DNA from 2 places in the Kitasatospora sp. NPDC048296 genome. Region 1 is predicted to be linked to the other one. Evidence: riboswitches for the same ligand, from Rfam matches in the RefSeq annotation. Region 1 holds a riboswitch; the other holds the start of a gene.

Region 1 (3,392 bases):
GGATGGCCACCCCTGCCGGCAGTGCTCCCGCGTTGGCCTCGATGAAGACGAGCCCGAAGCCGGCGCCGACGAGCCGACCAACTTGATCTTTAGTCATGTCGGCCAGCATCCCAGTCGAATGCACATTCGGGGGGCGGGATGTCCTCCTGGTCTGCCCTTACTGTCGTACGGTGGCTGGAGCACTGGAGGGGATCGCATGAATCCCGAGCACTACCGCCTTCTCGAACAGGCCCGACGGAGCCTCCCCGACGGCTACAAGGTCGAGTTGTCCGGCGACGTCATTGTCATGCAGGCGTCTCCGCCGTTGATTCACCAGCTGAACCTTGCCCTCGTCCAACGACAGTTCGAGGCCCACTGTCCTGCCGGGTACTTTCCGACCGGCAACAGCGACCTGTCCTCGTCAGAGGTCGGAGCAGTGAGGAACCCGGATCTCACCTACCTGCCCGTAGACGTCGTCGACCTTGCCGGGCGCAGCATCCCTGCAGAACTGGCTCTGATCGCGGTCGAGATCGTTTCCCCGTCGAACCCGGACAACGACTGGGCCGGGAAGGTCCGCGACTACCCGCGCACGGGCTTCCCGCTCTATCTGATCGTTGACCCACGGCAGAAGACGGTCACCCTGTTCTCCGAACCGAACCGTGATCGCTACCACACCAGGACCGAACGGGAATTCGGCGAGCGGATCCACATCCCCGAGCCGTTCGGCTTCGACCTGGACTTGTCCGCGCTGGTCCCCTACCGGGACTGACCCGCCTCAGTCGCTCGGCCAGAGGATCAGGTCGTCCAGCGGGTGGCGACGCGGCTGGTCGCCCAGTTCGGCGACGGCTGCGCGGATCCGGTGCAGGTGGTCGACGGTGAGCTGGAGCGGGGGTTCGTCGGGCTGGTAGGTGGTGCGGATCGGGTAGTCGATGCCCGGGGCGCGGGTCATCTCGATGTGGCAGCCGAGGACGTACGTGACCGGGCGGCTCTCGGTGAAGGCGATCAGTCGGTCGATGGTGCGGGCGAAGGCGGGCCAGTCGTTGATGTAGAGCCGGCCCGGGTAGACGGTGTCGCCGGTGAGCAGGAAGCCCGTCCACGGGTCGTAGTAGGTGACCGCCGCCTCGTGGTGTCCCGGGGTGGCCAGGCATTCCAGTACCCGCCCGCCGCCGAGGTCGACGCGGGCCGTGGCCTCGGGGGCCCGGTCGAAGCCGAAGTACGCCCAGGCCGTGGCAAGGTCGGCGCCGACCAGGGTGGTCGCGGGCCGGTCGGCGAACTGGCCGTCGCCGGCGATGTGGTCGCCGTGCGGGTGGGTGTGCAGCACCAGCAGGGGGTACTCGTCCCGGGGGTGGCGGGTGAGCCAATCGGCCATCAGGTCGTCGACCGTCGCGCGCAGCGGGAAGTACGAGGCCTCGGCCGTCGCCCCGGTGTCGATCAGCACCGCCCGCTCCGCTCCGAAGAGCAGGAAGAGGAACGGTGCCTCGTAGTTGACCGCCTTGTTCTGCCGCAGGATGACGGTGTGCTCGTCGTACTCGTGGACCTGGATGTCCGGGTCGGTGTTGTGCTTCGCGGACGGGGATCCGTGGATCCACCGCACGTCCAGCGGACGGGCGATCGGTGCACTGGCAGCGGACATGACGCCTCCAGAGTGCGTCGTCTTGGCGGGCCGGGTACGGCGCACGTCTCGTCCGGGGCGGGCGCTGCTGCACCGCCCCGGGGACGCTAGCACGAGCAGTGCGGAGGCTCGTACCGGAATCCCTCGGCGCTACCAGTGGATTCAGCGGTCCAGAGGAGAAACGTCTCGGGCGAGCTGGACGAAGTCGGTCCACGCCTCAGGGGTGAAGCGGAGCTGCGGGCCGGTCCTGTCCTTGGAGTCGCGGACGTGGATGGAGGCCGGGGTGACCGCGATCTCGACGCAGGCGCCGCCCTCGGTGTTGCTGTGGCTGGACTTGAACCAGGTCAGCGCGTCGTTCATAGCTCCTCCAGCAACTCGCTGATCAGCTTGGCCGAGGCCTCGGGATCGAGTGCCTGCCGGAGGATCATTTCATGGCGATGGCTGAGGACGCTTACCCTGGCGGGGTCTGCGTGGAGCATGCCCAACGCCTGGCCCTCCTCATACGCGAGCCGCTGGTGCTCGGCTGTTTCCAGAAGGATGAACTGCCCGTTCAGGCCAGGGTGGATTCCACGGGATGGAACCACTTGAACCGTGATGTGACGCGCCTCGCCGATGGCCAGAACGTGGCGCAGCTGTCGGCGGTGGGCTTCGATAGTTGTGAGGGGCCGTCGTAGGACGCCTTCTTCGATGAGAAAGTTGAAGGCCCTGGTCTGTACCTTCAGCATTTCCTGGCGTTCCAACCTCGCAGCGACACGCGTTTCGACCGTCTCGTCATCGAGCGGCGGCCAGTGGGAGTTGAGGAGTGTTCTCACGGTCTCCTCGGTCTGCAAAAGACCCGGAAAGAAGTGGTTCTCGTACCAGTTGAGTGCTACGGCCTCGGCTTCGTACTTCATGTAGTCCTCGGCGGATGACGGATATTTCTCCGGCTTCAGGAAGTCCGCTCCTGCCGCCAGAATTCCCTTCGCGCCGCACATTTCGTCGGCCACCTGCAACAGGTGCAGTGACGGCTTCCGGCGCCCGGCCTCCATCGATCGAAGGCTCTCGTAGCTGTACCCGGCTTCAGCCGCCAGGTCCTCCCGGCTGACTCCGGCGCGAGTCCGCCAGAGCTTGATCTGGTTGCCGCAGTACTGCCAGGACATCGGCGGCGGCGTGGCGGACGAGGACGCGTTCAAGGCTGACCCCCCAAGGTCATCCGGTGTGGCCCTCGACGTTAGGCGCTCAGCGGTTCGGGGGTGTGCGAATCGATCGAAACCATCCCTACGGGTGACCCCAGCAGGTGGGCGGGTCCTGGTCGGCGGCGAGGACGTCTGGAGGCTGCGCCCGCGCCAGGCCGCCCACCGGGTCGCCCTGCTGCCGCAGGGCCCGCAGGCCCCCGAGGCGGTCACCGTGGCCGGGCTGGTGCGCTACGGGCGCCACCCGCACCAGGGCCTGTTCCGCCAGTGGTCGCCGGACGACGAACGGCTCACCGCGGAAGCCCTGCGTGCCACCGGCGTGGACGCCCTGGCCGACCGCCGCCTCGACCGGCTCTCCGGCGGCCAGCGCCAGCGCTGCTGGCTCGCCATGGTCCTCGCCCAGGACACCCCCGTCGTGCTGCTGGACGAGCCGACCAGCGCCCTGGACCTCGGGCACGCGGTGGAGGTGCTGGAACTGGTCCGCGAGGTCGCGGCGGGCGGGCGGACGGTGGTCATGGTCCTGCACGACCTCGCGGCGGCGGCCCGCTACGCCGACCTGCTGGTCGCGCTGCGGGACGGCTCGGTGGTCGCCTGCGGACCGCCGCGCGAGGTGGTGGACGCGCCGCTGG
Region 2 (3,392 bases), on a different contig from region 1:
ACAGCAACCGGGCGCCGTACATCATCGGCAACCACTTCGAGGAGTGGAACGGCGGCATCTACATGAACGCCGTCGAGGACGTGCTAAGGACCATCGCGGGCAAGCCGGAGGTCCGGCTGGTCTCCTTCCGCCAGCTGGTGGACTGGCTGGACGCCCAGGACCCGGCGGTGCTGCGCAAGCTGCAGAGCCTCGGCCCGGGCCAGTCCCCGGCCGGCGGCTGGGAGGGCCTCCTCGGCATCCCGGCGGCGCCGCCGCCGGCCCCCTCCCCCACCGCCGTCGCCACCGCGGACTGAGCGTCAGGACCGGGCGCGGACCCGGCCGGCGAGCAGCGCCCCCAGCAGCGCCACCCCGGCCATCACCAGCAGGATCACCGCGAAGGCGCCGGGCGAGCCGGCGGCCGCGGCGCACTCGTGGGCGACGGCGAGCGAGCCGCCGCCCAGCGCCGCGAACAGCACCCCGGCCAGGCCCGTCAGCAGCACGTTGCCCAGCGCATCGCTCATCTGCAGGGCGGCCGAGTTGGCCCCGGCGTCCTCCGGCGCGGAGAGCTTCATCATCAGCACGCTGACGCTCGCGACCGCCAGGCCCATCCCGATGCCGCCGACGCCCCAGGCCACCGAGGCCGCCCAGGCCGGCACCCCCGGAACCAGCACCAGCGCGGCGCCCGCGATCGCCACCGCGGTCAGCACGAAGCCGCACCGGATCATCGCCTCGCGGTAACGCTCGGCCCCGGGCCGCCCCTGCAACCAGGAACCCAGCGCCCAGGAGAGCCCGCCGCTGGTCAGGGTCAGCCCGGCCAGCGTCGGCGAGAGGCCACGCTGGGTGGTCATCATCAGCGGGATGAAGGCCTCGGCCGCGAAGAACGCCCCGGCCGCCACCCCTCGCAGCAGGATCACCGTCGGCAGCCCGCGCCCGGCCCGCAGGGTCCGCTTCGGCAGCAGCCCGAGGACCGCCGGCACCAGCAGCGCCGCCCCGGCGATCCCGGGGACCAGCCCGATCAGATCGCGGCGCTGGCCCGCGTACTGGAGCAGGCCGGCGCCGACCGCGGCCATCGCGGCCAGCAGGGTGCGCCGGCGGTCGAAGTCCGCGCCCTTGAGCACCGGATGCTCCCGCTCCGAGCGGGCCAGCGCCGGACCCATCACGGCCAGCGGCAGCAGGATCAGCACCGGCACCGCCAGGAACACCCAGCGCCAGCCGAGGTGCTGGGTGACGGCCCCGGAGACCAGCGGCCCGACGATCGAGGGCAGCACCCAGGCCGAGGAGAAGGCCGCGAACACCGCCGGGCGCAGCCGCTCCGGGTAGGCCCGGCCGACCACCACGTACAGCGCGACGATCACCAGCCCGCCGCCCAGGCCCTGGATCGCCCGCCCGGCCACGAACACCCACATGCCGGGCGCCGTGCCGGCCACCACCAGGCCGGCGCCGAACACCGCGATGCCGGTGAACAGCGGCCGCAGCGGTCCGCGTCGGTCGCACCACTGCCCGGAGACGACGAGCGCGAACAGCGTGGTGGTGAAGTAGCCGGAGAAGGCGAAGGCGTACAGTCCGAGGCCGTTCAGCTGGCGGGCCGCGGTCGGCATCGCGGTGTTGACCGCGGTCGCCTCGAAGGCGATCACCAGGACCACCGACACGATTCCCAGCGTCAGCGCCCGGTAGCGGCCGCTGAGGACCCCGCCGCCGGGGTCGGTGCCGTCGGGTATCGGGGTGGAGTCGACCGAGGTGGGGGAGGCAGTGGTCATACGTAACATCGTAAGAGCCGTCCGCCTCGATGACCCCTGACCCGAGTCGGTGATCGGCTCGGTCCGCAGGCGTAGGACCGGTGCGGCGGACCGGGGCTCAGTGCAGCACCTTGAGCCCCACCGCGCCGGAGACGATCAGCAGCAGACAGCCGATCCGGGCCACGGTCACCGGGTCCCCCAGGGCGGCCATGCCGTAGAGCGCGGCGCCGACCGCGCCGATGCCGACCCAGACCGCGTACCCGGTGCCGATCGGGATGGTGCGCATCGCGTACGCCAGCCCGCCCATGCTGAGCAGCAGGGCGACGCCGAACACGAGGCTGGGAACGAGGCGGGAGAAACCCTTGGACGATTCCAGGGCCACCGCCCACACGGTCTCCAGGAGACCCGAGACGATCAGAACGAGCCAAGCCATGACGGCCGTACCTCCGCAGTCCACAGCGGCCGGATTGCCGCTGAACTGCGTCGTCTTGTCGTCACCGGGTACGACGCGCTCGTCCGGGGTGGCGGGAAAACAGCCACCGCCTTCGACGGTAGCACACATTGCCATACAGAATTTACAAAACTTCGTTGACCCCATTCGCCGGCTCCGCCATCCTGAATTCACTGGCCGTGTGCCCGAGTGGTTCAGGGGACCGTCTGCAAAGCGGTGAACGCGGGTTCAATTCCCGCCACGGCCTCGGAAAAGGGAATTGCCGGTCGACTCGGAACGTCGACCGGCAATTCCCTTCGCGCTTTTCGGGCCAAGCTTTTCCGGTGAGTCTTTCGGATCAGCCTTTCGGGCCAGCCTTTTCGGGTCAGGCCGTGACCGCGTCCTCCGCCCGGATCGGCAGCCGGCCGACCGGCAGGCCGGTGGCGGCCCGGACGGCGGCGGCGACGGCCGACGGAGCGACCACCGCGGGCACGGCGCTGACCGCCTTGGCGCCGAAGGTGGCGACCACGTCCCGCTCCTCCAGCAGGGCGGCGATCCGCACCTCCGGGGTGTCCAGCGAGGTGGGCAGCCGGTAGCCGGTCAGCGAGGGGTTGAGCAGCACCCCGTCCGAGGTCTGCAGGTCCTCCATCAGCGCCAGGCCCACGCCCTGGGCCACGCCGGCCTCGATCCGGTCCTCGATCTGCCGCGGGTTCAGCGCCCGCCCGACGTCCTGGGCGACGGTCATCTCGACCACCCGGACGGTGCCCAGCTCGATGTCCACGTCCACCACCGCGCGCATCGCGCAGAAGGAGATGGAGACGAAGGCGTCGCCCTGCCCGGACTCGTCCAGCGGCTCGGTCGGGTGCGGGCGGCACTGCGCGGTGGCCCAGAGCTCCTTGCCCTCCAGCGCCTCGGCGACCGGCATGCCGAGCACCCCGTCGTAGGAGGTGATCTTGCCGTCGGCGATCTGCAGCAGCTCCGCCGACATCCCGAAGTTGGCCGCGATCGGCTGCAGCAGCTGGTGGCGGACCATCAGCGCGGCCCGCTCCACCGCGCCGCCGGAGACCCAGGTGTGCCGACCGCGGGCGGAGGGCCCGGCGATCGACTGGTCGCTGTCGGCCGGCGCGATGTAGACCTCGCTGACGCCCAGCACGGTCTGCACGATCTGCCGGGCCAGCGTGGCGAAGCCCTGCCCGGCGTCGACGGCCGCGCAGATCACCGTGGCGTGGTCGCCGCTGACCCGCACG

The links. A riboswitch is a leader RNA that binds a small molecule or an ion and turns the genes downstream of it on or off. The one in region 1 is predicted to bind guanidine.
Region 2: it holds a riboswitch for guanidine, as region 1 does, so the genes downstream of both, ACGF12_RS17110 (DMT family transporter) here and ACGF12_RS01800 (MBL fold metallo-hydrolase) in region 1, are expected to answer to the same signal.

The regions. Positions count from the first base shown of each region.
Region 1 covers NZ_JBICZB010000002.1:5,958-9,349, forward strand. The annotation lists gene ACGF12_RS01790 (hypothetical protein) at 1-97, opposite strand, end outside; gene ACGF12_RS01795 (Uma2 family endonuclease) at 197-748, shown strand; gene ACGF12_RS01800 (MBL fold metallo-hydrolase) at 755-1,612, opposite strand; guanidine-III (ykkC-III) riboswitch at 1,624-1,691, opposite strand; gene ACGF12_RS01805 (DUF397 domain-containing protein) at 1,754-1,951, opposite strand; gene ACGF12_RS01810 (Scr1 family TA system antitoxin-like transcriptional regulator) at 1,948-2,730, opposite strand; gene ACGF12_RS01815 (ABC transporter ATP-binding protein) at 2,855-3,392, shown strand, end outside.
Region 2 covers NZ_JBICZB010000025.1:26,186-29,577, reverse strand. The annotation lists gene ACGF12_RS17120 (hypothetical protein) at 1-293, shown strand, start outside; gene ACGF12_RS17115 (MFS transporter) at 297-1,736, opposite strand; gene ACGF12_RS17110 (DMT family transporter) at 1,834-2,148, opposite strand; guanidine-III (ykkC-III) riboswitch at 2,193-2,258, opposite strand; tRNA gene ACGF12_RS17105 (tRNA-Cys) at 2,342-2,413, shown strand; gene ACGF12_RS17100 (xanthine dehydrogenase family protein molybdopterin-binding subunit) at 2,531-3,392, opposite strand, start outside.